DNA from 4 places in the Streptomyces chrestomyceticus JCM 4735 genome. Region 2 is predicted to be linked to each of the others. Evidence: riboswitches for the same ligand, from Rfam matches in the RefSeq annotation. Region 2 holds a riboswitch; each other region holds the start of a gene.
What was found. A riboswitch is a leader RNA that binds a small molecule or an ion and turns the genes downstream of it on or off. The one in region 2 is predicted to bind cobalamin.

Region 1 (7,513 bases), 6.0 Mb from region 2:
TGCCGCACCAGCGCGCGGGCGGCGGCCAGCTCGGTCGCCATGTCGGCGAGCCGGAACTGCAGCGCCTGCGCCTCCAGCAGCCGGCCCCCGAACGCCTCCCGGTCCGCGAGGTACGCCTGCGCCGCGTGCAGCGCGCTCTGCCCGCCGCCGAGGGAGCAGGCGGCGATGCCGAGGCGGCCGCCGTTCAGCCCGCTCATCGCGATACGGAAGCCGTCGCCCTCGGCACCCAGCAGCCGGTCGGCGGGGACACGCACCTCGTCGAGGAGCACCTGCCGGGTGGGCTGCGCGTTCCAGCCCATCTTCTTCTCGTTGGCGCCGAACGACAGCCCCGGATCGTCCCGCTCGACCAGGAACGCCGAGATGCCGCCGGGCCCGTCCTCGCCGGTACGGGCCATCACCACGTACACCTGCGAGGTTCCGGCGCCGGAGATGAACTGCTTCACGCCGGTCAGCACGTAGTCGTCGCCGTCGCGCACCGCGCGGGTGCGCAGCGCCGCCGCGTCCGACCCGGCGCCCGGCTCGGTCAGGCAGTAGCTGCCCAGGTCGGCCATCGAGCACAGGCCGGGCAGCCAACGGGCGCGCTGCGCTTCGTTCCCGTACCGGTCGATCATCCAGGCGACCATGTTGTGGATGGAGAGATAGCCCGCGATGGACGGGCATGCGGTGGCCAGTACTTCGAAGACCAGCACGCCGTCCGCGCGGCTCAGCGCGGACCCGCCGTGCTCCTCCCGTACGTAGATCCCGCCGAGCCCGAGCCCGGCGGCCTTGCGGAGCACGTCCACGGGGAAGTGCTTGTCCTGGTCCCAGGCCACGGCGTGCGGCGCGATGTGCTCCTGCGCGAAGTCCAGCGTCGTCTCGACGATGGCGAGCTGGTCGGCGGTGAGCGAGGTCAGCGCGGCGGCCGGGGTGGCGGTGGTCATGACGCTCATCGCTCTCAGCCCATCGTCGGGAGGGTGAAGCTCGCGCCCTCCTTGACCCCGGAGGGCCAGCGCGAGGTGACGGTCTTGGTGCGGGTGTAGAAGCGGATCGCGTCCGGGCCGTGCTGGTTGAGGTCGCCGAAGCCGGACCGCTTCCAGCCGCCGAAGGTGTGGTACGCGACCGGCACCGGGATCGGCACGTTCACGCCGATCATGCCGGTGTTCACCCGGCGGCTGAAGTCCCGCGCGGTGTCGCCGTCGCGGGTGAAGATGGCCACGCCGTTGCCGTACGGGTGCTCCGTGGGCAGCCGCAGCGCCTCCTCGTAGTCCGCGGCCCGTACCACCGACAGGACCGGGCCGAAGATCTCCTCCTGGTAGATCCGCATGTCCGGGGTGACCCGGTCGAAGAGCGACGCGCCCGCGAAGAAGCCGTCCTCGTGGCCGGGGAGGGTGAAGTCCCGCCCGTCGACGACCAGTTCGGCGCCCTCGGTGACGCCGAGGTCCACGTAGGCACGGACCCGGTCCAGCGCGTCCCGGCTCACCAGCGGCCCGAAGTCGGCGTGCGGGTCGTCGGAGCGGCCGATGCGCAGCGTGCCGACCCGCTCCTTGAGCCGCGCCACCAGCGCGTCGGCGGTCTCCTCGCCCACCGGCACGGCGACCGAGACCGCCATGCAGCGCTCGCCCGCCGACCCGTACCCGGCGCCGACCAGCGCGTCCACCACCTGGTCGAGGTCGGCGTCCGGCATCACGATCAGGTGGTTCTTGGCGCCGCCGAAGCACTGGGCGCGCTTGCCGTGCGCGGCGGCGGTCGCGTAGATGTGGGCGGCGATCGGGGTCGACCCGACGAAGCCGAGCGCCTCGACCCGCGGGTCCTCCAGCAGCGTGTCCACCGACTCCTTGCCGCCGTGCACGACGTTGAGGACGCCCGGCGGCAGCCCCGCCTCCAGGAACAGCTCGGCCAGCCGCAGCGGCACCGAAGGCGCCCGCTCGGACGGCTTGAGGATGAACGCGTTGCCGCAGGCGACGGCCGGCGCGATCTTCCACAGCGGGATCATCGCGGGGAAGTTGAACGGGGTGATCCCGGCCACCACGCCGATGGGACGGCGCAGCGAGTGCACGTCGATGCCGGTCCCGGCGTTGTCGGTGAACTCGCCCTTGAGCAGGTGCGGGATGCCGGCCGCGAACTCCACCACCTCCAGGCCGCGCTGGAGGTCGCCGTGCGCGTCCGCGACCGTCTTGCCGTGCTCGCTGGACAGCAGCCGGGCCAGCGCGTCCCGCTCGCCCTCCACCAGGCGCAGGAAGTTCAGCAGGACGCGGGCGCGCCGCTGCGGGTTCCACTCGCCCCACTCGGGCTGGGCGGCCGCGGCGTCGGCGACGGCGGCCGCCGTCTCGCCCGGGTCCGCGAGCGGCACCCGGGCCTGCACGGTGCCGGTGTTGGGGTCGTACACGTCGCCGTAAGCACCCGATGTTCCCGGTACGTGCTTGCCGCCGATGAAATGGGTCAGTTCTCGGACCATGGGGGCCTGCTCTCGTCAGGTGTGATCCGGGGATGGCACGGCCGGGCCCGCGGGCCGCGCGGATGGCGCGCGGTCCGTGGCGGGGCCGTGGGACGCGAAAGGCGTGGAACCGTCAGCGCGCGGGCGGTGCCGCGGGCCGGGCCGGATCACCTGGGCTGGGGGTACGCACCGGTGCCATGCGTGTCTGCTCCATCCTCGTGGACAACACGGAACAACACCCGCGGCCGGTATCCTGGCTTCCGGATCTCCGTGCGCCGCCCGCCTTCCCGACGCACCCGCGTCAGTGGCGTGTTGCCCGACGTCGCACTCCCCGGTCACAGTGGCGGGACCACGCCGGATTCGCACCGGCTTCCCTGCACCGCGGGCCTACGTCACGAACATATAGTTGGACGTCCTAGTAAGTCCAGGGGGATCGGTGATCCGCAGGGTGCTCCGGGGCGCGTGGGTGGGCCCGTCAGTCCTCCCGCACCGGATACGGCACGAACGTGCTGCTGTTCTCGTCGATGACCAGCGCGCGGCCGAGGGGCGGCACGGCGCGCTGCGGGCACTCCAGGCGTTCGCAGACCCGGCAGCCCATGCCGATGGGGGTGGCGGCCCCGGCGTTGTCCAGGTCGAGGCCGTCGGAGTAGACCAGCCGGGACGCGTGCCGGATCTCGCAGCCGAGGCCGATGGCGAAGGTCTTGCCCGGGTCGCCCCAGCCGCCGCGGTGCCGGGTGACGGTGCGGGCCGTCCACAGGTAGCGGCGGCCGTCCGGCATGGCGGCGATCTGGACGTGGATACGGCTGGGCGCGGTGAACGCCTCGTAGACGTTCCACAGCGGGCAGGTGCCGCCCGCCCGCGAGAAGTGGAAGCCGGTGGCGGACTGCCGCTTGGACATGTTGCCGGCCCGGTCGACGCGGACGAAGGAGAACGGGACCCCGCGCCGGCGCGGCCGTTGCAGGGTGCTCAGCCGGTGGCACACCGTCTCGTACCCGAGGCCGAACCGGTCGGTCAGCCGCTCGATGTCGTACCGCAGCTCCTCGGCCGCGGCGTGGAACGGGCCGTACGGCAGCACCAGCGCCGCCGCGAAGTAGTTGGCGACCCCGATCCTCGCCAGCGACCAGGCCGTCGTGCCCTCCTCGAAGTCCTCGGAGGCGGGCCGCGACAGCTCCTCCCCGGCCTCCAGCAGCGCCAGTTGGGTCGCCATGCGGAAGGCGCGCTGCCCGGGCCGCAGCCCCGCCGACAGGCGCAGCACCCGGGAGGACGGATCGTAGTGGTGCAGCGGACCGTCGGGTGTGTCCACGAGGTGTACGCCGTGCCTTTCGGTGAGCCGGGCGGTCAGGGCGCGTCCCACCTCACCGGGGCGGATACCCAGCTCGGCGGCGAGTGCCTCGGCGGTGGTGTCGGCCTCGTGCAGATAGTTCTGCCGCCGGTAGAAGAACTCGCGGATCTCCTCGTGCGGGGAGAGCGGCGCGGCCGGGTCGCTGCCGTTGCCGTCCCGGCCCTCCGCCACCTCCGCCAGGCGCTCGGTAAGCGCCTGGTTGCGCTGCCCGAGGCCGAGCAGCACCGACGCCACCGCGGGCTGCCGGGAGGCCAGTTCGGACAGGTCGGTGGGGGAGACCCGGCCGGCGGCCAGCTCGTCGGCGAGCGCCTCGCGCAGGTCGGCCAGCATCCGGCTGGTGTCGCGCGCGGAGAAGAAGCCGGGGTCCACCCCGAAGGTCTCGGTCAGCCGCAGCAGTACGGGCACGGTCAGCGGCCGTGAGTCGTGCTCCATCTGGTTCAGGTAGCTGGGCGAGATGGCCAGGACGCGGGCCAGCGCCGCCTGGCTGAAGCCGCGCTCCTCCCGCAGCCGGCGCAGCCGCGCCCCGGCGTAGATCTTGCTCACGGTGCCCCCTCCGTCGCCGCCGCGCTCACCCTAGTCGCCGTACGGCAGTCGCAAACCTTTGCAACCTTGGCAAAAGTGCGCCACAAGATTGGCAGAACTTGGCGGCGGTCCACCGTTGCTGGCACCAAGTGCCACTGTCAGAGTCGGCAGTGCGGCCCCCGGCAGCATTGCTCACCCCGCCACCGGGACCTCCGGCGGGCCGCACTTCAGCAGTCCGGGGCACTGGTACGGCACTCGGTGCACTCAGTGCCCGGGAATTCGCACCCTTCACCAGTAGTCCACCACAACAGTCCACCCCAGAACAGCGGTCCGAGCGAACATCCGGGAGATGGTCATGGCACAGGCAGGTACCGAGACGGCCGAGGAACTGGCCCGGCGGTGGGCGACCGACCCGCGGTGGCAGGGCACCACCCGTACCCACAGCGCCGCCGACGTGCTGCGGCTGTCCGGCAGCGTCCGTGAGGAGCACACCCTGGCCCGCCGCGGCGCCGAGCGCCTGTGGCGGCAACTGCACGAGCAGGACTACATCCATGCCCTCGGCGCGCTGACCGGCGGCCAGGCCGTGCAGCAGGTCAAGGCCGGACTTCAGGCGGTCTACCTCTCGGGCTGGCAGGTCGCCGCCGACGCCAACCAGGCCGGCCACACCTACCCCGACCAGAGCCTCTACCCGGTCAACTCGGTGCCGCAGGTGGTGCGCCGCATCAACAACGCGCTGCTGCGCGCCGACCAGATCGCCACCGCCGAGGCGGCCGGGGACACGACGGACTGGCTGGTGCCGATCGTCGCCGACGCCGAGGCCGGGTTCGGCGGCCCGCTCAACGCCTTCGAGCTGACCAAGGCGATGATCGAGGCGGGCGCGGCCGGCATCCACTACGAGGACCAGCTCGCCTCGGAGAAGAAGTGCGGCCACCTCGGCGGCAAGGTCCTGGTGCCCACCTCGCAGCACATCCGTACCCTGGGCGCGGCCCGCCTCGCCGCCGACATCGCCGACGTGCCGACGGTGGTCGTCGCCCGTACCGACGCCCTCGCCGCCAACCTGCTGACCAGCGACGTCGACGAGAACGACGCCCGCTTCTGCACCGGCGAGCGCACCGCCGAGGGCTTCTACCGGGTCGAGAACGGCATGGCCCCCGCCATCGCCCGCGGCCTGGCGTACGCCCCGTACGCGGACCTGCTGTGGATGGAGACCGGCACACCCGACCTGGCCCAGGCCCGCGAGTTCGCCGAGGCCGTCCACGCGCGGTACCCCGACCAGTTGCTGGCCTACAACTGCTCGCCGTCCTTCAACTGGAAGGCGGCGCTGGACGACGACCAGATCGCCAAGTTCCAGCGCGAGCTGGGCGCGATGGACTACCGCTTCCAGTTCATCACCCTGGCCGGCTTCCACTCCCTCAACCACGGCATGTTCGACCTCGCCCGCGGCTACGCCGAACACGGTATGACCGCCTACGTCGACCTCCAGGAGCGCGAGTTCGCCGCCCAGCAGCACGGCTTCACCGCCGTCAAGCACCAGCGCGAGGTCGGCACCGGCTACTTCGACCTGGTCGCCGGCGCCGTCAACCCGGCCTCCGAGACGACCGCGCTGCGCGGCTCGACGGAAGAGGAGCAGTTCCACTGATCACGCGCTGCCCGGAAGGCGGGGGGCTCGCGGGACTGAGTACGAAGCCCACCAGGGCTTGAGTACGCGCACCGATGCCGCGGCGCCCCGCCCTGGGCACGCTGATGATCATGAGCACACCGGCCCCCGCACCCGCCCCCGCCGACCTGTCGGCGCACGATCCGTTCGCGCCGTCCACCAGGGCGCTGTGGGTGTTCGCCGCTCTCGGCCTCCCGCTGCTCGCCGTCGCGTACGTCCTCTTCATGATCATCGTGCTGGGTCAGGCGTACACCGGTGACGGTGCGAGCGGGCCGCTGGCCGGTGCCGCGAACACGGCGCTGGCGCTGTCGCCCGTCGCGGGCCTGATCGCGCTCTGCGTCCCGGCCGCCGCGATGAGCCACTCGGCACGGCGCACCACCGTGTGGCTCCAGTACGGCCTGCTCGTCGCGGGCCCGGTGCTGGCGGCCGTCGACTTCTCCTGACGGACTCTCCTGACGCGAACGGCCCCGTACGGGCACGCCGCGACGGCCCCTCCGGCCGGCACCGTGCGCCGGTCGAAGGGGCCGTCCGCCGCGGATCACCCGCGGATCACTCCGGTACGAGCACCACCTTGAGCGCCGAGTACGGCGTCCCGGGCGCCGCGGCCAGCGCCGCGAACGCCTCCTCGTGCCGCTCCAGCGGGAAGCGGTGGGTCACCAGCCGCTCCAGCGGCAGCCACCTGGCCAGCTCGATCGCCTTCGGGAACAGCCGGCTGTTGTAGTCACCGGCCCCGATGATCTGGAGCCCGCGCTGCAGGATCTCCAGCGGCCGCACGGTGGCCGACGCCTTGCTGTTGTACCCCATGATCACCACGCGTCCGCGGGCCGCGGCGTACTCCAGGCTCGGCTCCAGCAGACTGCCCACGGTGTCGACGACCACGTCGCCGCGCCGCGCCAACTCGGCCTCGTCCGGCGTGTGCACGGTCACCCGGCCGTCACCGTCCTGTGCGAACACCTTGCGGCACAGCTCCTGCCGGTACGGATCCGGCTCGATCAGCAGGACCCGGGCGCCGTAGTGCCGGGCCGCCATCGCGCAGACCACGCCCACCGGCCCGCCGCCGACGATCACCGCGGTCTCGCCCGCTTCCAGCCGGCCCGCCTCGATGTTGTTCAGCGCGCAGGCCAGCGGCTCCACGACCACCGCGCGGTCGAAGTCCATGCCCTCGGGCAGGGTGTGGACGAACCGCTCCGGCAGCCGGATGAACTCGGCGAACGCGCCGTCCAGGTCCAGCCCGACCTCCGTACCGGCCTTGTTGGCACAGAAGTCCCAGTGCCCGCGCAGGCAGGACGGGCAGTTGCCGCAGTACAGCGTCGGGTTGATGATCACCCGGTCGCCCGGTTTGTGCGCGGTCACCGCCGACCCCACCGCGTCCACGAACCCGACCGCCTCGTGCCCCATCACCACACCCGGCTCGGCGGGGAACTTGCCCACCAGCACGCTGCGGTCGGTGCCGCAGATGCCGGTCTGCACGACCCGCACCACGACGTCGGTGGGCGCGGACGCCTCCGGCTTCGGGTGGTCGACCAGCGACACCGTGCGCCGCTCGTTCAGGATCAGGGCCTTCACCGGGTTCCTCCTG
Region 2 (7,513 bases):
GCCCGGGACAAGGCCGCCGTACGGGACCGGCTGTTCGAGGCCGGGCTGACCCGGGCCCGCGCGGCGGAGGCGGACAGCGGCGACCCGGCGACGGCGGCGCTGCTGGTGAAGGCGGTGGGCCTGCCCGCGATCCTCAAGGACACCGCGGGCACCGGAAGCCAGAACGTCTGGCTGGTACGGGACGAGCGGGAGCTGGACGCGGCGCTGGCCGAGGCCGCCGGACGGCAGCTCAAGGGCCGTCTGTTCGCCGAACCGTACTTCTCCGGACCGGTGTACAGCGCGGAGACCCTCACCTGGGCTGGGCGGACCCGGCTGCTGGGCGTCTCCAGCCGGCTGATGTCGCCCGAGCCGCACTTCCGGGAGGAGATCACCGCGTTCCCCGTCGCCTTCCCGCAGCCGCGCCGGGACGCCCTGGAGCGGTGGCTGGACGACGTGCTGGCCGCCGTCGGCTACACCGACCGGTTCGCCCACGTGGAGTTCGCCCTGACCACCGACGGCCCGGAAGTGGTGGAGATCAACCCGCGGATCGGCGGCGCGCTCGTCGGTGAAGGGCTGTGCCGGGCTCTCGGCGTGAACGTGTACGAGGCGATGGTGGAAGCGGCCCTCGGCAGCCGACCCGGACTCATGGACGCGGAGCTGCCCGGCGGCCCCGCCTCGGCCTTCGTCCTCGGGTACCCGGCGGAACCAGGGGTGTTCACGGGCGTCGACGGACTCGACCGGCTGCCGGACATGCCGGGCTCCCCCACCTGGTACCCGGTCAAGCGGACCGGCGACCCCGTCGAGCACCTGGGCGACAGCCGCGGTTACGCGGGCATCGTCTACGCGGAGGGCGAGACGGCCGAACTGGCCACGCACTGCGCGGTCGCGGCGGCCAATGCCGTACGGGTGCGGACGGAGCCGTTCCGTGCGGCGGGGGCGGCGGACGGGGCAGGCGTGACGGACGCGGCCGCTACAACGGGCGCGACCGGTACGGCGGCTGCGGCGACGGCGAGCCAGGCGGGCCAGGGTTCCGGTGACTGAACGCACGGACGGCGGCCCGAAGTTCCGCACCGCGCTGTCCAGCCTCACCGGGCCGCTGCGCTTCCTGCTGCTCAGCTCCTTCCTCATCCCGCTCGGCAGTTTCATGGTCCTGCCGTTCATGTCGGTCTTCCTTCACGAGCGGCTGGGCATGGGGCTCGGGGCGGTCGGTGTGGTGCTGGCCGCCGCGTCCCTCGTGCAGTTCTCGGGAGGGGTGCTCGGCGGGGCGCTCGCCGACCGGGTGGGGCTGCGGCGCACGATGCTGTGGGCGCTGGTGATCCGTACGGCGGGCTTCGCGGCGTTCCTGGCGGCGCTGCGGTGGCCGCCGGTGGCGGTGGCGGCGCTGATCCTGACCTGCTGCGGCGCCGCGCTGTACCTGCCGGCCAACAAGGCGTACCTGGTGCACGGTGTGGCCGAGGAGCGTCGTCCCGCGTTCCTGTCCGCGGGCAACGCGGCGCTCAACGCGGGGATGGCCGTGGGCCCGCTCGTCGCGGGCCCGTTCGTACTGTCGTCTCCTGCCCCGCTGTTCCTCGTCGTGACGGCGCTGTTCGCCGTGGTGGCCGTGGGGCATGCGCGGCTGCCGGCGGTGGGGCCGGAGAAGGAACGGTCCGGCAGCGCGCCGGCGGCCGGCCAGGGCCTGCTCACCGGTATCGCCGTCCTCCCCTTCGTCGCCAACGGCCTGGCGTTCTACCTCTACTTCCACTTCCAGCACTACCTCGCCGTGTACGCCGTCGAGCGCGCCTCCAGCGAGTTCTACAGCCTGGTGCTGCTGACCTGCTTCCTCCTGGTCATCGTCGTCCAGCCGCTCGCGTCGGGCGCCATCCGGCGGATGCGCTATCCCGTCGCCCTGGCGGTCGGGTTCGCGGGACTGGCCGCCGGGATGGCGGTCCTGGCGGCCGGTACGCGAACCGCCCTGCTGGCGGGCGGTGTCCTCATCACGCTCGGCGACATCGTGCTCTTCCTCAAGAACGACCTGGAGGCCCTGCGCCGCAGCCCCCGCTCGGACGCCGTGGTTTTCGGACAGCAGCGGCTCGCCGCGGGTCTGGGCGCCTGCGCCAGCGGCGTGCTGGGCGGACAGCTCTACGGCTTCGGCGAACGCGCCGGGCACGCCGGCTGGTTCTGGCTGTTCGCCGCGGCCCAGTGCGTCCTGCTGCCGCCGCTCCTGCTCGCCCTGCGGCGCGGGCAGGGCACCGCTCCCGCCGCCCCTGACGACCTCACCCCCGCCACCCCCCTCACGGACCTCATGGAAGGAACACCGGTACCCGATGACGCACACGGGCGGATTCCAGGACGATGACTTCTGGACCGAGTTCTACGACTTCCTCTTCTCCGACAGCCGCTACACCCAGGCCGAGGAGCTGCTCGACACCTCTCCCCTGCTGTCCTTCCCGGCCGGGGCCCGGGTGCTGGACCTGTGCTGCGGTCCAGGGGTGTTCACCGTTCCGCTCGCCCGCCGGGGCTTCGGTGTGACGGGGGTCGACCGCAGCCCGGCGATGCTGGACCGGGCCAGGAAGCGGGCCGCCGACGCCGGAGTCACCGCCCGCTACGTCCAGGCCGACATGCGGGAGTTCTCCGAGCCCGGGGCCTTCGACGTGGTCCTCAACATGTTCACCTCGTTCGGCTATTTCGAGGACCCCGCCGACAACGCCCGGGTGCTGCGCACGATGCACGACTGCCTGGCACCCGGCGGGACCCTGCTGCTGGACATGGCCGGAAAGGAACTGCTGGCCCGTAGGGTCACACCGCCGAAGGTCGTACAGCGCGGCGACGACCTGCTGGTGCAGACCGACACGGTGCTGGACGACTGGGCACGGCTGCGCAGCGACTGGGTGCTCGTACGGGGCGACCGGGTGACGCGGACGAGCCTGGTCTGGTTCGTCTACAGCGCCGTGGAGTTGCGGCGGATGGCCGGGGAGGCGGGCTTCCAGGAGATCGAGGTCTTCGGGGGCTTCGACGGCCGCCCGTACGACCAGGACGCCGAGCGGCTGGTGCTCCGGGCGGTCCGCGCGGCGTGACCGGGGCGCCGGGCCGCACGGCGGGGCCCGGCGCCCGTACACCGCGGACGGCGCGCGGAACCGTACGCGCGCCCTTTGCCCACGGTCCGGCCGACCGTAATATCACCTGGTCATCACCGCGACGGGAGACAGGAAGCCGGTGCGAGTCCGGCGCGGTCCCGCCACTGTGACCGGGGAGTGACCTTTCATCAGGCAGTTCGGGCCACCGCGCGCGGCGCGGGGCGGCCGGGGGAACGTCGATCCGGGAGTCAGAACACTGGCCTGTCGCGGGCCCGTTCCGAGGAGCGCGGACTCCGCAGGAGGCTTTACGTGTACGACGGCACGACCCGTCCCCCTTTTCTCCCCCCGCCGCCCGGCGGCGCCGGTTCCGGCGCGCCGCGGCACCGGCGGTGGCCCTGGCCCTGTCCGCCGTACTGCTGGGCGGCTGCGGCACGGCGCGGGACACCGCGGGTGACGCGGAGCCCGCGGCCACCGCGGCGAAAGGCTTCCCGGTCACCATCGACAACTGCGGCATCCGCACCACCTACCGGAAGCCGCCCTCCCGGGTGCTCACCATCCACCAGCACCCCGCCGAGCTGATGCTGGCGCTGGGCCTCAAGGACCGGATGATCGGCACCGCCTTCCCCGACTCGGCCGTCCTGCCGCACCTGCGCAAGGACTACGAGGCGCTGCCCCAACTGGCGAAGAAGGAACCGTCCTTCGAGACCGTGCTGGAAGCCGGCCCGGACCTCGTCTACGGCGGGTACGCCAGCGCGTTCGCCGAGAACGAGGGCCGCTCGCGCAAGGCGTTCGCCGACGCCGGGATCAACACCTACCTCAACCGCGAGTACTGCGGGAAGAAGCAGGTGTCCATGCAGGACACGTACGACGAGGTCCGCACGGTCGGCAGCATCTTCGGCGTACGGGACCGGGCCGCCGAGCTGGCCGCCGGCCTCAAGGCGCGGGTGGACCGGACCACCGAGGCGGTCAAGGGCGCCCCCGCCGTACCGGTCTTCGTGTACGACAGCGGCGACAAGGCGGCCTTCACCGCCGGCGGCAAGAGTCTCGGCACCGAGATCATCCAGCGCGCGGGCGGCCGGAACGTGTTCGCGGACCTGGACAAGGTCTTCGGAGACGCGTCCTGGGAGCAGGTCGTCGAGCGGAAGCCCGAGGTCATCGCGATCTACGACTACGCGGGGGCCGGGAGCGTCGAGCAGAAGAAGCAGTTCCTGCTGTCGCAGCCCGCGCTCGCCGACGTGCCCGCGGTGAAGAACAAACGGTTCGTCGTACTGCCGCTGACCGCGACCCTGGTGGGGGTGCGGCCGCCGTACGCGGTGGAGGAGCTGGCCCGCGCCCTGCACCCCGAGCGGTTCCGGTGACCGCCGCCGCCGGGACGGCGGCCGTCCCCGAGCACCGGCCCGGGACGCCGCCGCGCCGCCGGTCCTTCGCCGTCACCCTCGTCGTGCTGGGCGTGCTGCTGCTGGTCTCCGCCACGGCGGGGATGGCGATCGGGTCGGTGCACGTGCCGCCCGGTGAGGTGTGGGGCATCGTGACCCACGCGCTGGGCGCCGACCTGCCGGACCCGGGGTGGTCCCGGGCGCGCGAGACCATCGTGCTGGACGTACGGGCGCCGCGGGTGGCGCTCGGCGCGGTGACCGGCGCGGGGCTCGCGGTGATCGGTACGGCCATGCAGGCACTGGTCCGCAACCCGCTGGCGGAGCCGTATCTGCTGGGCGTCTCCTCGGGTGCGTCCCTGGGCGCCGTCCTGGTGATCGTCTTCGGGGTGACCCTGTTCGGTCCGGTGTCGCTGTCGGCCGCCGCCTTCGCCGGCGCGCTGCTGACGCTGCTGCTCGTCTACACGACGGCCCGTACCGGCGGGCGCATCACCTCCGTACGGCTGGTGCTGTCGGGAGTGGCGATGGCGGCGGTCCTCACGGCGGTGATGGACATCCTGCTGCTGACCTCCGACCGGGGCAACGAGGCCCGGGCGGTGCTCGCCTGGACCCTCGGGGGCCTCGGCGGGGTGCAGTGGAGCACGCTGTGGCTGCCGGGCCTGGCGCTGCTGCTGGGCATCGCCGTCCTGCTGGTCCAGGCCCGGTCGCTGAACCTGCTGCTGGCGGGTGAGGAGGCCGCCACGACGATGGGGCTGGACGTGGCCCGGTTCCGGGCCCGGATGTTCGTCCTGCTCTCGCTCGTCACCGGCGTCCTGGTCGCCGCGGCCGGGCCGATCGGCTTCGTGGGCCTGATGCTGCCGCACGTGGTGCGCCTGTTCGTGGGCGGTGACCACCGCCGGGTGCTGCCCGCCGCCGCACTGGCCGGCGCGGTGTTCCTGATCTGGGCCGACATCGCGGCGCGTACCGTCGCCGCGCCCATGGAGATCCCGTCGGGGTGCTGACCGCGCTGTGCGGCGGACCGTTCTTCCTGTGGCTGATGCGCCGGGACGCCCGCCGTACCGTGCACCGAGGAGTGGCATGAGCGCGACCGAACTGACCGTCGACGGTCTCACCCTCACCGCCGGGGCGCACCGCCTGGTGCGCGACGTCTCCCTGACCGCCCGGCCCGGTGAGGTGGTCGGCCTGGTCGGGCCCAACGGCAGCGGCAAGTCCAGCCTGCTGCGCGCCGTCTACCGGGTGCTGCGGCCCGACGCGGGACAGGTCCGGGTGGACGGCACGGACGCCTGGTCGCTGCCGGTACGGCGGCTGGCCCGTACGGTGGCCGCCGTGGTGCAGGAGTCGGCCGCCGACTTCGACCTGACCGTGCGCGAGGTCGTCGCGATGGGGCGCACTCCGCACAAACGGCTGCTCGACGGCGACAGCGCCGAGGACGCCTCGCTGGTGGCGTGGGCCCTGGAGTCGGTGGACGCGGCCGGGCTGGCGGACCGGTCCTTCGACCGGCTCTCCGGCGGCGAGCGCCAGCGGGTACTCATCGCCCGCGCGCTGGCCCAGCGGCCCGCCCTGCTGGTCCTCGACGAGCCGACCAACCACCTGGACGTCAAGCACCAGTTGACGGTGCTCGGCATCCTGCGCAGGCTGCCGACCACAGTTCTGGTGGCGCTGCACGACCTCAACCTCGCCGCGTACTACTGCGACCGCCTGTACGTCCTGTGCAAGGGGCAGGTCACGGCGTCAGGGCCGCCCGCCGAGGTGCTGACCGAGGAGCTGCTGGCCGAGGTGTACGGCGTGACGGCCGAGGTCACCGTCAGCCCGCGTACGGGGGCGCCGCAGGTGTCGTTCCTGCCTGGGGAGCGTGACCGGCCGGCTGTCGCGGTGCCGGGTCAGTCAGGTTTTTGAGGGGCGGGGCGGTGTCGCTCCGGTTGCTGGTGGGGGCCGGGGCGGTCACAGGTCACTCAGGTTCTTGAGGGGCTGGACCAGTCGCAGGTCACTCGGGTTCCTGACCGGCCGGGGCGGTCGCGGGCGGTTCGTCCGGCCGGGGCCGCCCGCCGTCGTGGCCGGAGAGAACCACGGCCAGCAGTCCGACGATCACGGCGGCGGCAGCGGCCCGGCCCGCGGCCCGGGCCGTCCAGCGCAGCGGCGCGGCCTCCCCCTGCCGTCCGGGCGCCCCCAGGCGCTCGGCCCGCCGCGCGGGACGCAGCAGCCGGAGCAGGAGGAGCACCGCGACGGGCAGTTGCAGCAGCCACAGGACGGTACGCGGCCACTCGTCGTACCAGACGTTGGTCCCGTACAGCAGCGTGTGCCAGACACTCAGCACGTACACGACGATGACGAAACGGTGCAGCCGGCGCCAGGCGTTCGCGCCGATACGGTGCCGTACGTAGAAGAGCAGCCCCAGCGGGACGGCGAGATACAGGGCGCCCTGGCCGATGGGGATGGCCAGCTTGCCGGTCCCCGAGTCGTACCAGCCCGGCACGAACGTGTCGGCGAACGCCGACCACAGGCGCGCCAGCCAGGCCGTCCCGCCCGCGTCGCGCACCAGTTCGGCGCCGAACATCAGGGCGTGCGCGAACATCAGCGCCATCGTCGTCAGGCTCGTGGTGCGGTGCCAGCGCTCCAGCACGGCCCGGGAGACCGGCAGCCGGCCGGGCCGGGGGCCGGACAGCAGCAGCCCGAGCATGACCGTCCCCCACGACCAGAGCAGCCCCGACCAGCCGAACGCCTGGCTGAGCAGGTACATCCAGTAGGTGCCGGGGTCGTTCATGAAGGGCATGACCGCGACGGTCGCGGACGCGCCGGACCGCATGCGCAGGTACAGGAAGACGAACACCGCGACGGTGACCACCACCGCGGCACCGGCGTCGGGAAGGGCCGCCTTGAGGTCGGCGCGCAGCGGGACCCGGCCGGCGGGGTGTCTGTCCCGGACCGGCGCCGGCGACGGTGCCGGCGTACTGCCGTGGCCTGTTGTTTCGGAGTGCATCAGGGGCCCTTCGGACAGCGGTCACCAACGCGTTGTACGTACCGTACAAGTGTGGCTGGAGAGGCGGGCGTTGTTGAGGAGCTATCCGGCCAGAGCAGGCGTCATCCGGCCGTCGCTGCCGCCCTTGCCAT
Region 3 (7,513 bases), 460 kb from region 2:
CGCGCCCGGGACATCGCCGGGTACTTCTTCCTCGGCGGTCTGGCCGGCGCCGGATCGGTACTGGCCGCCGGAGCCCACGCGACCGGCCGTACCACCACCGCCACCGCGATGAAGGTCTCCTCCCTGGTGGGGGTCTCCCTGTCCACCGCCGCACTCGTCAACGACCTCGGCAGGCCCGGCCGGTTCGCGAACATGCTCCGGGTGGTCAAGCCGACCTCTCCGATGAGCGTCGGCTCCTGGCTGCTGGCCGCGTACGGGCCCGCCGCGGGCGCCGCGGCCGCCTCGGCGGTCACCGGGAAGCTGCCCCGGGCGGGCGCCCTGGCGACCGGTACCGCGGCGCTCCTCGGACCGGCCGTCGCCACCTACACCGCGGTCCTCGCGGCGGACACCGCCGTCCCCGCGTGGCACGGCGCGCACCGCGAACTCCCGTACCTGTTCGCGGCATCGGCGACGGCCGCCGCCTCCGGGATGGCCCTCGTCGTCGGTCCCGTACGGGAGACAGGGCCCGCCCGGTGCGCCGCGGTACTGGCCGCGGTCGCCGACGAAGCGGTCACCAAGGCCGTCGAGCGGCGTCTCGGCATGGTCGCGGAGACCTGGCACCAGGGGCGGGCCGGCACACTGCTCCGCACGGCGCGGACCCTCACCGCGGCCGGAGCCGCCGTCGGCGCCGCCTTCGGAGGCCGGTCCCGCACGCTGGCCGCCGCGGGCGGGCTGGCCCTGCTCGCCGGTTCCGCGTGCACCCGCTTCGGGGTCTTCGCGGCCGGTATCGCCTCCGCCGAGGACCCGAAGTACACCGTCGTACCCCAACGGGCGGCCAAGGAAGCCCGCCGCACCACACCGACGCACAGCGCGGAGAGGACACAGCCCACATGACCCGCACACCCCACACCGACGAGCCGGCCCAGGTCGTGCTCAGTGCTCAGTCCTCGGCCGACGCCGAGGCCGTGTTCAGCACGCTGCGCAGTTGCTTCGACTCCGACCGCGCCGACGGCGACACCGCGCACGACCAGCCGCACCGGCCCGGTCACCCGGTCGTCTGGACCGAGACCTTCGAGACCTCGGAAGTCCGCGGCGACGTCCGGCCGAACGCGGACCTGTCCGCCGCCGTCACCGCCGACCTCCAGGGCAGCCACTTGGCGGTGGACCGGCTGCGGGACGTGCTGACGCGCGCGTTCTCCGTCCGTACGGAAGGCACGGTGTCGGGCGACCAGGAGGTCGAGCTCCAGATCGTCCTGGAGAGTACGGGGCAGAGCTGACCCTCTTCCGGCGAAGTATGTGTGCCGCGGGCGGGTGCGGAGCAGCCTCAGTTCTGCTCCGCGCCCGCCCACGGGCGACCGGGGCCCTCACCCCGGCGTCTGTGCGCCCCGTACCAGGTGCTCCGCATACGCGTCGGCGGTGAAGGACGCCGGCGGTTCGCGCGTCAGCGTCGTACGTTCGAGGAGCGCACGGGCTTCGGCGGCCGGGGCCCGGTATGCCGAGCACCTGGGCGGGGCGGGCCGGTTCGGTGGTGGGCATGGGCGTCTCCCGGATCAGCGTGCGGGGTGTCGTTCGTGTTCGTGTGAAGGGTGCGAACGTCACGTACGGAGACTCTGGCAGTGGCACTGAATGCCATCAAGCGTGGACGGATGCCAACTTCTGCCAATCTTCCCGCCAGCCCTTGCGAAGACTGCCAAGCAAGCCGTCTACGCGGCCCGCTCCCTCCGCCACGCCACCGCGTCGGCGGTCAGCGGTGCCTGGATGGTGTAGACATCGCCGACCCGCAGGTTGTCCGGCGTGCTGTATTCGCCGTGGCAGCCGATGACGGAGACGGCGACCTGGGAATCCGGCTGCCAGAACGTCCGGTAGTACGGCGCGTTCGCCGGATCCTCCGGAATCTCCAGCAGCGGAACACCGCGCCGCTCCAGCAGACGCCGCAGCTTCTCGAACCGCAGCCTGGGAGCAAAGCGCCCGTACCGGGCCCGTATCGCCTCGTCGACGACCTTGTGCTTGCGGTGGGCCAGCCTGTGCACTTGCAAGGTGAAGTGGTGTCCCGCCCAGGGGGAGCCGACGGAATCGCGATCCCAGAAGAATTCGGGCAGGGCATAGGAATATCCCAGGCTCTGCTCACCGAATCTGTTCTCGCCGAAGTCCGGCCCGAGCACCTCGGCGACGCGTTCGGGAGAATCCGTGTACCGCAGGCCGAGCACGGTGCCGGTGGTGACGACGTCCATGTAGAACGCCAGGGAATACGGGGTCAATTGCTGTTCCTCGGCAAGTCGCGTGAAGAGGAGCAGTTTACGGTCCTCGGCGGTCAGGCGCTGTCGGCCGGAGTCGTGCGCGCCTTGGAAGCCCCCGGAAATCGGCGGGAAAAACGGCCGGGAAGGCGCGCGGACGCACCTCCCGGCCGTCACCGGGTTCACCGGATCACGACACCGGCAACTCCCCGCGCACCGTCCGCGCCGCCGTGACCAGGTTCTTCAGCGAAGCCCGCGTCTCGGGCCAGCCCCGGGTCTTCAGACCGCAGTCGGGGTTGACCCACAGCCGCTCGGCCGGGATGGCGCCGAGGCCCTTGCGCAGCAGGCTCGCCGCCTCCTCGGCGCTCGGCACGCGGGGCGAGTGGATGTCGTACACGCCCGGCCCGGCCTCCCGCGGATAACCGTGTTCGGCCAGTTCACGGGCCACCTGCATGTGCGAGCGCGCGGCCTCCAGGCTGATCACGTCGGCGTCGAGATCGTCGATGGCCTGCACGATGTCACCGAATTCGGCGTAGCACATGTGGGTATGGATCTGTGTCCGGTCCCGCACACCACTGGTGGTGAGCCGGAACGCCTCGGTGGCCCAGGCGAGGTACGCGGGACGGCCGGCGGCGCGCAGCGGCAGCGTCTCGCGCAGCGCCGGTTCGTCGACCTGGATGACCGAGGTGCCGGCCGCCTCCAGGTCGCCCACCTCGTCGCGCAGGGCCAGCGCCACCTGCCGGGCGGTGTCGCCGAGCGGCTGGTCGTCCCGGACGAACGACCAGGCGAGCATGGTGACCGGGCCGGTCAGCATGCCCTTGACCGGACGGTCGGTGAGCGACTGCGCGTACCGCGTCCACCGCACCGTCATCGGCTCGGGCCGCGAGATGTCGCCCGCGAGGACCGGCGGACGGACGTACCGCGTGCCGTACGACTGGACCCAGCCGTGCTGCGTGGCGAGGTACCCCGTCAGTTGCTCGGCGAAGTACTGGACCATGTCGTTGCGTTCGGGCTCGCCGTGCACGAGGACGTCGATGCCCGCCTCCTCCTGGAAGGCGAGCACCTCACGGATCTCGTTCGCGATGCGCTCCTCGTACCCGGCGGTGTCGAGGCGCCCCGCCCGCAGGTCGGCGCGCGCGGTGCGCAGTTCGGCGGTCTGCGGGAAGGAACCGATGGTGGTCGTCGGGAGCAGCGGCAGGCCGAGGTGGGCCCGCTGGGCGGCGGTCCGTTCCCCGTACGGCGCGGAGCGGCGGCCGTCGGCGTCGGTGACGGCGGCGGTACGGGCCCGTACGGCGGGGTCGTGGGTGATCGCGGAACCGGCGCGGGACGCCAGGTCCGCGCGGTTGGCGGCCAGTTCGGCGGCGATCGCGTGGGTGCCGTGCGCGAGGCCGCGGGCGAGCGTGGCGATCTCGGCGGTCTTCTGCCGGGCGAACGCCAGCCAGCGCAGGACCTGCGGGTCGATGTCCCGCTCGGCGGTGGCGTCCAGCGGTACGTGCAGCAGGGAGCAGGAGGCGGCCACGTCGACCCGGCCGGCCAGGCCCAACAGCGTACCGAGCGTGGCCAGCGACTTCTCGTAGTCGTTGATCCAGATGTTGCGGCCGTTGACGACACCGGCGACCAGCCGCTTGCCGGGCAGCCCGCCGACGGCGGCGAGCGCGTCCAGGTTGCCCGCCGCGGCCTCGGTGAAGTCCAGTGCGAGACCGTCGACAGGCGCCTTGGCGAGCACCGGCAGCGCTTCGCCGAGCTGGTCGAAGTACGAGGCGACCAGCAGCTTCGGACGGTCGGTGAGCGCGCCGAGGACGCGGTAGGCGCGCTCGGTGGCGTTGAGGTCGGCCGGGGTGTGGTCCTGCACCAGGGCGGGCTCGTCGAGCTGTGCCCACTCGGCGCCGGCCGCACGCAGGTCCGCCAGCACTTCCGCGTAGACGGGCAGGAGCCGGTCGAGCAGGGTCAGCGGGTCGAAGTCGGCGGCGACACCGGGGGCCGGCTTGGCCAGCAGGAGGTAGGTGACCGGGCCGACGAGGACCGGGCGCGGCGTGTGGCCGAGCGCGAGCGCCTCCCGCACCTCGCCTACCTGTTTGGCGGAGTCGGTGGCGAAGACCGTGTCGGGACCCAACTCGGGAACCAGGTAGTGGTAGTTCGTGTCGAACCACTTGGTCATCTCCAGCGGCGCCACGTCCTGCGTGCCGCGCGCCATGGCGAAGTAGCCGTCCAGGGCGTCGGCGTCGACGGCGGCGCGGTGCCGTTCCGGGACGGCTCCGACCATGACGCTGGTGTCCAGCACATGGTCGTAGTACGAGAAGTCACCGGTCGGCACCTCGTGGATGCCGGCGTCGGCCAACTGCTGCCAGTTGGAGCGGCGCAGGTCGCGCGCGGTCTCCCGGAGGGCGTCCGCGGTGACGCGGCCCTTCCAGTACCCCTCGACGGCCTTCTTCAGTTCCCGGTGCTGTCCCTGGCGGGGGTAGCCGTACACGGTGGCCCGTGCTGCCGCGGCTGCGGGCTTCGCTGTCACGGAACTCTCCTTCGCGAGCGTGATCTTCTCCGAGCCCGGTGACCGGACGAGAACGCGAAGGAATGACGCGCCGGGCGAGCCACGGAGCGTCCGACGACACCCGTGCCCGCCTGCCATGACACGCCGACCCGCCCTCGAAGGTCACCGGAAGGTCCGCGCACGTACGGACGCGCGCGGGCAACGGGCAGGTCTTCGGACTCGCGGGCACGCCTGCCGGAACGTCACGTCGTCCGGCGGGCACCTACTGGCCGTCGCTTCCCGGATCCGCGGCCCGGATCCAGTGCGTATGACGGCGGTCGTTCCCGCTCACCGCTGCGGGGCAGTCCCGGATTCCCACCGGGTTCCCTCTTACGACGCGCCTGCCTGGCGGGCAGGGCGAACCAGTTGCACCGGACAGCGTAGATCGGCTGCGCCTGGTGCCGACACCCCTGTTCACATGGTGGTATGTGAGGTGAGACACGGGGGAGGGGTGGGCAGGGGTGGGAACGGGCGGGTGCGGCGGGGCCGAGGTTGAGGTTCCGTACGGTGCCCTGGATGCGTACGCCTCCCGGATGCGTACGGTGCCCCGGATGTGTCTGGATCGGTGCTCACCGGGCATGCCGGGGGTCTGAACAATGGAACATCTCTCGGTTGGGCCGTGCATCGGCGGGCCGTCCGCCGAGCTCTGGTGCTGTACGTCGGAAGCAGGAAGCACGGGTACGGACACCGGCATCGCACGCCGGGGCGGCACTGCCGTCCCAACCGGCCCTGGCTCCGGAGCCGAAGAAGGAGGACCCGGCATGCCCGGCACCCACGAGCACCAGCACCCGCACTCGGAGGCATGGAAGACCGCGCTCACCGTGCTGCAAGAGGTCGCCCCGCCCGCGATCCCGGAGAGCGCGCACGTGTCGACCGTCCAGATCGAGTATCCGCCCGGCGACCAGGGCGCCCCGCCGCACCGCCACCCCGGTCCGGCCTTCGGCTACGTGGTGGAGGGCGAGATGCGCTTCGAGTTGGAAGGCGAGCCGGAGCGGATCGTCCGCGCCGGGGAAGCGTTCTGGGAGCCCGGCGGCGACGTCATCCACTACCAGGACGGCAACGCCCGCACCGACACGCGCCTGCGCTTCGTCGTCACCATGCTCTGCGAGCCGGGGCAGCCGATGTTGGTCCTGGTCGACGACGAAGAACTCAAACAGCGCGCCCACCTGCGCGCACCCCGGCAGTCCTGACGCCTCTCCGCCCCAGCGGGCGCCCACAGCGCGAGGAGTTCACGAAGTGAAGATCGTGGTCATCGGAGGCACCGGCCTCATCGGGGGCAAAGTGGTCGGCAAACTCACCGAGCGCGGTCACGAGGCCGTGCCCGCCGCGCCCAGTACGGGCGTCAACACCCTCACCGGCGAGGGCCTCGACACCGTGCTGGCCGGAGCCCAGGTGGTCGTGGACGTGGCCAACTCGCCCACCTTCGAGGAGTCGGCGGTCCTGGAATTCTTCACCACCTCCACCCGCAACCTGCTGGCCGCCGAGGCGAAGGCGGGCGTCACGCACCATCTGGCGCTGTCGATCGTCGGCATCGACGGCCTGCCCGACAATGGCTACTTCCGGGCGAAGGCGGCCCAGGAGCGGCTGATCAAACAGGGGCCGGTTCCCTACTCGATCCTCCGGGCGACCCAGTTCTTCGAGTTCGTCAAAGGCATCGCCGACACTGCCACGGACGGTGAGACCGTACGCGTACCACCCGTGCTCTTCCAGCCCATGGCTGCCGAGGACGTAGCCGAAGCGGTGACCAAGGCCGCCGTGGAATCCCCGCAGAAGGCCACCACCGAAGTGGCCGGCCCCGAAGTCTTCCGCTTCGACGAACTCATCACCCGAGCCCTGCACGCCTGGCACGACCCCCGCACGGTCGTCCCCGACGCGCATGCCCGCTACTTCGGCTCCGAGCTGACAGAGCGCAGCCTCGTACCGGACGAGGGCAGCGCCCGGCTGGCCACCATCCGGTTCGACGACTGGTTGCGTACTTCTTCTTGAAGGCGGCGCGGGCGGGAGACAGTCATCGACAGGGGTACCTCCAGCAGTCCCCAACTCTCGTACGGAGCGGCGCCTTCAACCGGCCCGGTGGGCCCCCCGCTGACTCCCGTTGGTGACCGAACCCAAACCACCAACACCCCCTCCCCCGCAGTACCCTCAACTCACTCACCCACCCATCTCCGTCCCCCCCCGAAAGGCAGGACATGCAAGACGTACGCCGGGCCCGTACGACCGACCACACCACACTCGTGGAGTGCGTCCAGCGCTGGTGGGGCGACTCACGCACCCCGGAACAGTCAAGGGAACTCTCCCTGCTGCTGCCCCGGTTGTTCCTCCAGCACTTCGCGGACACCAGCCTGGTGCTGGAGGACGAGCAGGGAATCCGGGCGTTCCTCGTCGGCTTCTACTCCGCCGACCGTGCGGACGAGGCGTACATCCACTTCGTTGGAGTGGACCCCGAGTTGCGCAAGCAGGGCGTGGCCCGCCGCCTCTACACCACCTTCTTCGAACGCGCGGCAGCAGCCGGCCGCACCGAGGTGCGCGCCATCACCTCGCCGCAGAACACCGGCTCCATCGCCTTCCACCAAGCCATGGGCTTCGAGCCGGAAGCAGGCGACCGGGAGGCGGACGGCATCCCGGTCCACAGCGACTACGACGGTCCGGGCCAGGACCGAGTGGCCTTCCGCCGCAAACTCGGCGCGCCGGAGATGCGCACCCTGGCCCCCTTCACGACGCGCGCGGCGACGCCGCAGGACTTCGACGCCATCGTGGGTGTGGTCGACGACTG
Region 4 (7,513 bases), 1.6 Mb from region 2:
CTGCGGCCGACGGGCGGACCGCGCTGCCGAAGAGCAAGGGGCATGCCGCGCGGGAGGCATGGGCCCCGATCAAACCGGGGATGACGATGCGGGCCACGCGGCACACCCATGACACTCTGCAGGAACAGATCGGGGTGAAGCCCGCCCTGGCCTTCGAGCAGGCCGGCCACAAGCGGCCGGGAATCAAAGCGGTGTACCAGCACCCGACGCCCGCGATGCGGCAGGAGCGGCTGGACGGGCTGGAAGAGATTTTCTGGCGGGCGATGCGTAACCTGGGGTGGCGGACCCTGTGGGGCCGGGTGGATCTGGTGAAGCGGCGCCCATCCATAGATGATCTCCCAAATATCTCCCAAACGATCATCAGGAGCCCCGCTCGGGAGGCTCAGCCGCAGGTCAGGTGATCGACAAGCGTTCGTTACACCGGCTCTTACAAAGCAGATGTCACAGGTTCAAATCCTGTTGTGCCCACCAGCGCGAAGACCCCCCGTCGATCTTGACGGGGGTCTTCGGCGTTCCGGGTTGGCGTCAACGGGGCTGGTCGGTCGGTTACTGGTTGGTTGAGGGCGCCTTTTGAATGGCGCTGCGCGGGATGTGGTCGACATGCGTGGTGGTCGGTCCCGGTGCAGGCTGAATGTATGGCTGAGCATCCGCCGGTGATTGTTCACCCGCCCTCCTCGTCCGGTGGGCGGCGGGTCACCGTTCACGGGCAGATTGTCGGGCTGGCGCACGGGCGTGGGGATGTTGCCGAGTTTCTGCGGCAGGCCGGGCTGGCGCCGGATGCCGAGGACATTGATCTGGATGCTCCGGGGCTCGTCGAGTGGCGCGGTGGGGACAAGGACGTGTGGGCGGTTGTGGGGTGAGGAGTGGTGGTGGGGCGAGTGGGGTTGTGGGTGGGGGTGAGGGTGAGGGTGGATGCGGCGTTTGGTTGGGGCGTTGTGGGTAGGTTTTGTGGTTACGCGCTGTGGGGGGTGGTGGCCGAAGGGTGATGGTGTGGGGTGCGGGGTTGTTGTTCGAGTTTCAAGTGATGTGTATCGTCGGGGTGTGACTTGAAGTTTCAAGTACTTCTTGGGCGGGCGGCACCGGTTCTGTTGCAGGACCCGCGGCCCGGACAGACCAGACAGAAATGAGCGTTCGTATGTCCTCCCCCCTCAGCCCTCTTCGCAGCCCCCTCCGTGACTACGGCAGCGGTGTCGACGACCGGCATGCCGCGACCCCGCACGCGTACGACATCGGCCTGCTGGTGCTGCGGCTCGCGGTCGGGCTGATCATGGCCGCGCACGGTGCGCAGAAGCTGTTCGGCTGGTTCGGCGGGCCGGGGCTGGACGGAACCGGACAGTTCTTCGCGGGCAGCGGTTACCCGGCCGGCAAGGCCATGGCCGTGGTGGCCGGGCTCAGCGAGACGCTGGGCGGTCTCGGGCTGGTCCTCGGGCTGCTGACGCCGCTGGCGGGCGCGGCGGTCGTCGGGACGATGGTGAACGCGCTGGCGGTGAAGTGGGGCGGAGGCTTCTTCGCGCCCGAGGGCGTCGAGTACGAGCTGCTGCTCACGGCGGGCGCCGGAGCCCTGGCGCTGACCGGCCCCGGCCGGTACGCGGTCGACCGGCTGCTTCCGGTCCTGCGTAACCACCGGCTTGCTTACGGGGTGGCTGCCCTCTTGTTCGGCGTGATCGTCGCGTTCGTGATGCTGCTGGTGCGCGACTGACCTCCCGGCGGAATCGTAGGGAGCCGGGTGAAGTGGTGTGTGTGGAGAGAAGCGGAAGGTGAGGGATTGACGTGGCAGTGCGGCGGCTGAATCACGCGGTGCTCTACGTACGGGACGTGGCGCGCGCCGTGGCCTTCTACACGGAGGCGCTGGGGTTCCGGGTGGACACCGAGATACCGGGGAGGGCCGCGTTCCTCAGTGCCGAGGGGACCGCCAACGATCACGATCTCGGGCTGTTCGCGGTCGGCGCCGGGGCGCCGGGACCCGAACACGGCCGGGTGGGGCTCTACCACCTGGCCTGGGAGGTCGGCACCCTCGGGGAGCTGGCGGACACGGCGAGGGACTTGGCCGAGCGGGGCGCGCTGGTCGGCGCCACCGACCACCTGGTGTCCAAGTCGCTGTACGCCAAGGACCCGGACGGCAACGAGTTCGAGGTCATGTGGCGGGTGCCCCGTACGGAGTGGCCGGGACCGGACGAGCCGGACCGGCTGCGCCCGCTCGACCTCGAAGCCGAGCTGGAGCGCTGGGGCCGCGATCTGAAGACGGGGGCGGCGGCCGGGTCGGCGACCTGAGGGCGGGGCGGGACACCACTTTGGTCTGAGGGCAGGGCGGGACGGGCCATGGCCTCGGTTTGAGGGCGGGCGGGTCTGCCACTACCTGAACCCGGCGCCACGGCCTCCCGTCGCGGAGGCCGTGGCGCCGGGTTCAGGTGCCTCAGGCAGTGGTCAGGCGGGCTCTCGGGCCGCCTCCGTCGCCCGTGCCGACCAGCGCTTCTCCACACCGGCCAGCCGCCAGTACGCCAGCGCCGCCGCCCAGACCGCCACGAACAGGCCGACGATGATGAAGCCGACGTTGTCCAGGTCGATCGACGAGATCCAGCCGGTCACGCCGTCCGTCAGGTTGAGCTTCTCGTGCAGCACGGTGACCAGTTCGATGGTCCCGATGAAGAACGCCACGGCGATCGACAGACCGGTGATCGTGAGGTTGTAGTAGACCTTGCGCACCGGGTTCGAGAACGCCCACTGGTACGCGAAGTTCATGAACGTACCGTCCAGCGTGTCGAACAAACTCATCCCCGCCGCGAACAGCAGCGGCAGCACCAGGATCGCGTACCAGGGCAGGCCGGCCGCCGCGCCGCTGCCCGCCATCACCATCAGCGTCACCTCGGTCGCGGTGTCGAAGCCGAGGCCGAAGAGCAGGCCGAGCGGGTACATCTGGCCGGGGCGGGTGATGGAGCGGGTGAAGCGGCCCAGTACGCGGTTCATGAAGCCGCGGGAGTCGAGGTGCTGCTCCAGCTCCGACTCGTCGTACCGGCCCTCCCGCATCGCCCGGAACACCCGCCAGATGCCCGCCAGCGCGACGAGGTTGAGCGCGGCGATGAGGTAGAGGAAGCTGCCGGAGACCGTGGTGCCCACGGTGCCGAGCACCTGGTGGGTGCTCGATCCGTCGTCGAGCAGGGTGCCGGCCAGTTGTGCGCCGCCGGCGACCAGTGCCGCCATGGCGACGACCACGCTGGAGTGCCCGAGCGCGAACCAGAAGCCCACCGAGACCGGGCGCTTGCCGTCGGCCATCAGCTTGCGGGTGGTGTTGTCGATGGCGGCGATGTGGTCGGCGTCGAAGGCGTGCCGCATGCCGAGGGTGTACGCGGTGACGCCGAGGCCGACCCCGAAGACCTGCGAGCCCACGGTGTAGTGGTGCGGCACGACCAGCAGGAAGAGCACGCCGAAGGCGACGACGTGCAGGGCGGCTATGACTGCCATCAGCCCCGCGGTCCGTACGGTGTCCTGCCGCCGCCAGCGGAATCCGGGCAGTGGCAGGGGGGTGGAAGTGGCAGGTGGGGACGGTGAGGGGGAGGGGGAAGGAGAAGAGGAAGGGGAATTGGTGGACAGGGGCATCCGGTGGTCACGCTCCAGCACCTCGTGGATCAGTTCGTGAGATGCCGTGGCCGGTCTCCTGGCTGACGGGTGTGCGCGCCCGCCCCTGCCTTCCCGGTCGCGGGCTGCGGCCAGTGGCTCCGTACGGGCGCGGGGCGCGTACGGAACGGGGCGGGAACTTCCCGATCACAGTGGCGAGGGCCGCTCCGGTCTGGACCTGACGGTCTTCACCGGTCTTCCCGACACCACGGCCCGGACACTCTAACGCCCGGCCGCGCTGTGGTCATCGGACCAATACGGCGGGAACCCGGGGCGCCGTCCGCTCGACTACCTGGTCCCGGGCCCGCAGGTGCGGGCCGTCGGGCGGTCGAGAGGCAGGGAGAGCGGACGTATGCGTCCTCGGATGGATCTGGTGGAGCCGGTGGCCGGGAGCCGGCCGGCGCGGTGCGGCCGGTCGGTGGCGGCGGTGGCGGGGGTGCTGGCGGTGGCCGCGCTGGTCAGCGGTTGCGGCGGTGCCGACGGGCGTACGGCGGCGGGGGCCGCGGACGGTCAGAGTGGCGGAGCGGGAGGCTATCCCGTCACGGTCACCGATTGCGACGGGCGGCGGACGACGTTTTCCGAGGCACCGCGGAAGATTGTCACGAGCAATGCGGCGAGCCTGGAAATGCTGCTCCGGCTGGGGGCGGGCGACCGGGTCTTCGGTACCGGATTCCCGCCGGGGAAGGGCGCGTTGCCGCCCGAACTCGATGCCCGGGCGCAGCGCGTCCCGGTGCTGGGGAAGACGGTGATTCCGAAGGAGAAGCTGCTCGGTTCCGGTGCTGATGTCTATATCGACACGTTCGCTTCCATGGGCGCCATGGGGGGTGCGGCGGCCGGTCCGACCGAGGAGGAATTCGCCGCGGCGGGCATCAAGCACGTCTATCTGGCTTCTACGGCCTGTGCGCCGCGCAAGAAGGTGCCGCAGCAGGACCTGTCCGCGGTGGAAGGCGACATCCGGCGGCTCGGGCAGCTCACGGGCACCTCGCGACGTGCGGTGCACCTGGTGGCGGAGATGGAGAAGAAGGTTTCTTCGGTACGTACGGCCCTCGCTGACGTGCCCGCGGCGCAGCGGCCGTCGTATTTCTTCTTCGACTTCGACGCGGGGACGAAACAGCCCGTCGCGGTCTGCAACCGGCAGGTGGCTAACGCGGTGCTGACCGAGGCCGGGGCACAGAACGTCTTCGCGGACTGCGCGAGCGATTTCCGGCCGGTGTCGTGGGAGGACGTGGTGGCGAAGAACCCGGACTGGATCCAGCTCGGCGTACGGAACCGGGGAAGTGCCGCGGCCACCGAGAAGGCATTCGACGAGGCCGCGAAGTTCCTCAGGGAATTCCCGGCCACGGCGGGACTGCGCGCGGTGCGGGAAGGGAAGTTCCTGCGCATCGGCTCGGAGCAGACGACCATCGCCGGGGTGGGCAATGCCGATACGGTGCGGCGGATCGCGGCGACGCTCTACCCGGATCGGCTGGCAGGGGCAGGGGCAGGGGCAGGGGCAGGGGCAGCGGCAGGGACCGGGTCCCGGGCGGGCCACTGATGGCATCGCCGGGTGAGAGGCAAGAGGCCGTCGAGCAGGCTCCCGAGCAGGCCGTCGAGCAGGCCCCTAAGCAGGCCGTCGAGCAGCCTCCTGAGCAGGCCGCCGGGCGGGCCGGAGGAGCTGAAGGACGGGCAGCCGGCCAGGCCCGTACCCGCTGGCTCGCCCTCGGGCTGCTGGTCGCCCTGCTCGCCGCGCTGACCGCGGCCGTCGCACTCGGTGCTACCGACATCGCCCCGGCCGAGGTGTGGTCGGTGGTGTTCCGGCGGCTGGGGGGCGAGCCGCCCCGGCCGGGTACGGACGATCTGATCGTCTGGCAGCTTCGCGTCCCGAGGGCGCTGCTCGCCGCGCTGGTCGGCGCGGGTCTCGGGCTCGTCGGTACGGCCACCCAGGCGCTGGTGCGCAATCCGCTGGCGGACCCGTACCTGCTGGGCATCTCGAACGGCGCTTCGCTGGGCGCGGTGGCCGCGATCGTGCTGGGCGCGGGCACCGTGGCGGGGGCGGGCGGGGTGTTCGAGCTGGGCGGAGGGGTGGGGCTGTCGCTGGCCGCCTTCGCCGGGGCGCTCGCCTCGTTCGCGCTGGTGTGGACGCTGGCTCGCCGGGGCGGTGGCTTCGCGCCGCTGCGGCTGGTGCTGGCCGGGGTCGGCATCGGGCAGTTCCTGGCCGGGTTCACCAGCTACCTCGTACTCCAGGCCGGGGACGAACAGCAGACGCGCGGCGTGCTGTTCTGGCTGATGGGCAGCCTGGGTGGGGCCACTTGGGGCACGCTCCTGCTGCCGGCCGTCACCGTACCGGCCGGACTGCTGCTCCTCCAGGCGCGGGCCCGTGCGCTGAACGCGCTGACGATGGGGGACGAGACGGCGGCGAGCGTCGGCGTGGACGTCGTACGGCTGCGCCGGACGCTGTTCGTGGTGACCAGCCTGCTCACCGGCGTCCTGGTGTCGGTGTCCGGGGCGGTCGCCTTCGTGGGGCTGATGGTGCCGCACCTGTGCCGGCTGATCGTCGGGGGCGACCACCGCAGGCTGCTGCCGCTGGCCGCGCTGACCGGGGCGCTCCTGCTGGTCGTGGTGGACATCGTGTGCCGTACCGCCATGGACGGCCAGGAACTGCCGGTGGGCGTGGTCACGGCGGTGATCGGCGCGCCGGTGCTGCTGTATGTGCTGGACCGGCGGCTGGGAGCCGGAGCGGGGGCGGGAGCGTGAGCAGGATCGGAGCCGGGGTAGGGAGCGGGAGCATGAGGGCGGGGAGGCGCGTCGGCATGGCCGGTGGAGGGGTACGTACGGAAGCCGTCACGGGCCACGGCATGCGGATCGACATCGAGGATCTGCGGGTATCGTACGCCGGCCGGTGCGTGGTGGCCGGGGTGCGGCTGATGGCCGCGCCCGGCGAGATCGCGGGCGTGGTCGGCCCGAACGGCAGTGGCAAGTCCACGGTGCTGCGTACGGTCTACCGGCACCTGAACCCCGAAGCGGGCCGGGTGCTGCTCGCCGGGGAGGACATTCGGACCATGCCACCGGCGCGCACCGCCCGGCACATCGCCGCCCTGCCCCAGGAACGCGGCGGCGACTTCGAACTCACCGTCCACGAGGTGGTGGCGATGGGCCGCACCCCGTACAAGCGGGCGTTCGCGGGCGACGACCGCGCCGACCGGGAGACGGTGGCCCGTGCCCTGGCCGACGTGGGGCTGGCGGAGTACGGCGGGCGGCGGTTCTCGGCGCTCTCCGGCGGGGAGCGGCAACGGGCCCTGCTCGCCCGTGCCTTCGCCCAGGCGCCGGACGTCCTCGTCCTGGACGAACCGACGAACCACCTGGACGTACGGCACCAGGTCGAGCTGCTGAACCTGCTGCGCGGCCGGGCCTGTACGACGCTCGTCTCCCTGCACGACCTGAACGCGGCGGCCTCGGTCTGCGACCGGCTCCATGTGCTGTCGGAAGGGACGGTGGTGGCGTCCGGCGCGCCGCGCGAGGTGCTGACGCCGGAGCTGCTGGCCGAGGTGTTCGGGGTGCGGGCGGCGGTGGTCGATCATCCGCTGACGGGGGACCCGCTGATCGCCGTCGATCAGCGTGAAGTCGCGGTTCCAGCCGCAGTCGCGGATCAGGAGAGCTGAGCCGCTGCCGGCCGTCCGGCCTCGTGCGCGTCCCGCACGTAATGGCTCGGGCGGCCGTCCCGGTGGACGAGCCGTCCGAGCCGCGCCGCGTCCGCCGCGCGCATCAGCCGTACGCCGTCTCCGTCCGCGTCGCGCAGCACGCAGGCGTGCCACGGCGTCATCCACACGTCGGGCGCGTCGAGCAGACGGATGCCGAACTTCGGCGTGCCGGGCGGCTGCGGGTGGATGGACAGCCGGAGGGCGTCTGGATGGTGCTCGGCGAT

Region 1: it holds a riboswitch for cobalamin, as region 2 does, so the genes downstream of both, EJG53_RS09190 (CoA-acylating methylmalonate-semialdehyde dehydrogenase) here and EJG53_RS35980 (ABC transporter substrate-binding protein) in region 2, are expected to answer to the same signal.
Region 3: it holds a riboswitch for cobalamin, as region 2 does, so the genes downstream of both, metE (5-methyltetrahydropteroyltriglutamate--homocysteine S-methyltransferase) here and EJG53_RS35980 (ABC transporter substrate-binding protein) in region 2, are expected to answer to the same signal.
Region 4: it holds a riboswitch for cobalamin, as region 2 does, so the genes downstream of both, nicT (Nickel transporter NicT) here and EJG53_RS35980 (ABC transporter substrate-binding protein) in region 2, are expected to answer to the same signal.

What each region holds. Positions count from the first base shown of each region.
Region 1 is NZ_BHZC01000001.1:2,222,502-2,230,014, reverse strand. It holds gene EJG53_RS09195 (acyl-CoA dehydrogenase family protein) at 1-929, opposite strand, end outside; gene EJG53_RS09190 (CoA-acylating methylmalonate-semialdehyde dehydrogenase) at 935-2,434, opposite strand; cobalamin riboswitch at 2,640-2,812, opposite strand; gene EJG53_RS09185 (short-chain fatty acyl-CoA regulator family protein) at 2,889-4,298, opposite strand; gene aceA (isocitrate lyase) at 4,633-5,916, shown strand; gene EJG53_RS09175 (hypothetical protein) at 6,027-6,377, shown strand; gene EJG53_RS09170 (zinc-dependent alcohol dehydrogenase) at 6,484-7,500, opposite strand; gene EJG53_RS09165 (inositol monophosphatase family protein) at 7,497-7,513, opposite strand, start outside.
Region 2 is NZ_BHZC01000001.1:8,213,178-8,220,690, reverse strand. It holds gene EJG53_RS35995 (ATP-grasp domain-containing protein) at 1-1,020, shown strand, start outside; gene EJG53_RS35990 (MFS transporter) at 1,013-2,314, shown strand; gene EJG53_RS35985 (class I SAM-dependent methyltransferase) at 2,283-3,032, shown strand; cobalamin riboswitch at 3,128-3,311, shown strand; gene EJG53_RS35980 (ABC transporter substrate-binding protein) at 3,422-4,390, shown strand; partial or broken gene EJG53_RS35975 (FecCD family ABC transporter permease) at 4,387-5,486, shown strand; gene EJG53_RS35970 (ABC transporter ATP-binding protein) at 5,483-6,301, shown strand; gene EJG53_RS35965 (ferric reductase-like transmembrane domain-containing protein) at 6,390-7,382, opposite strand.
Region 3 is NZ_BHZC01000001.1:8,670,936-8,678,448, forward strand. It holds gene nrfD (NrfD/PsrC family molybdoenzyme membrane anchor subunit) at 1-873, shown strand, start outside; gene EJG53_RS37490 (hypothetical protein) at 870-1,256, shown strand; gene EJG53_RS37495 (hypothetical protein) at 1,683-2,237, opposite strand; gene metE (5-methyltetrahydropteroyltriglutamate--homocysteine S-methyltransferase) at 2,404-4,722, opposite strand; cobalamin riboswitch at 4,889-5,122, opposite strand; gene EJG53_RS37505 (cupin domain-containing protein) at 5,502-5,930, shown strand; gene EJG53_RS37510 (SDR family oxidoreductase) at 5,977-6,726, shown strand; gene EJG53_RS37515 (GNAT family N-acetyltransferase) at 6,930-7,513, shown strand, end outside.
Region 4 is NZ_BHZC01000001.1:6,600,547-6,608,059, forward strand. It holds gene EJG53_RS28870 (hypothetical protein) at 1-401, shown strand, start outside; gene EJG53_RS28875 (hypothetical protein) at 636-860, shown strand; gene EJG53_RS28880 (DoxX family protein) at 1,136-1,699, shown strand; gene EJG53_RS28885 (VOC family protein) at 1,771-2,271, shown strand; gene nicT (Nickel transporter NicT) at 2,425-3,594, opposite strand; cobalamin riboswitch at 3,626-3,838, opposite strand; gene EJG53_RS28895 (ABC transporter substrate-binding protein) at 3,977-5,146, shown strand; gene EJG53_RS28900 (FecCD family ABC transporter permease) at 5,146-6,345, shown strand; gene EJG53_RS28905 (ABC transporter ATP-binding protein) at 6,447-7,250, shown strand; gene EJG53_RS28910 (L-tyrosine/L-tryptophan isonitrile synthase family protein) at 7,238-7,513, opposite strand, start outside.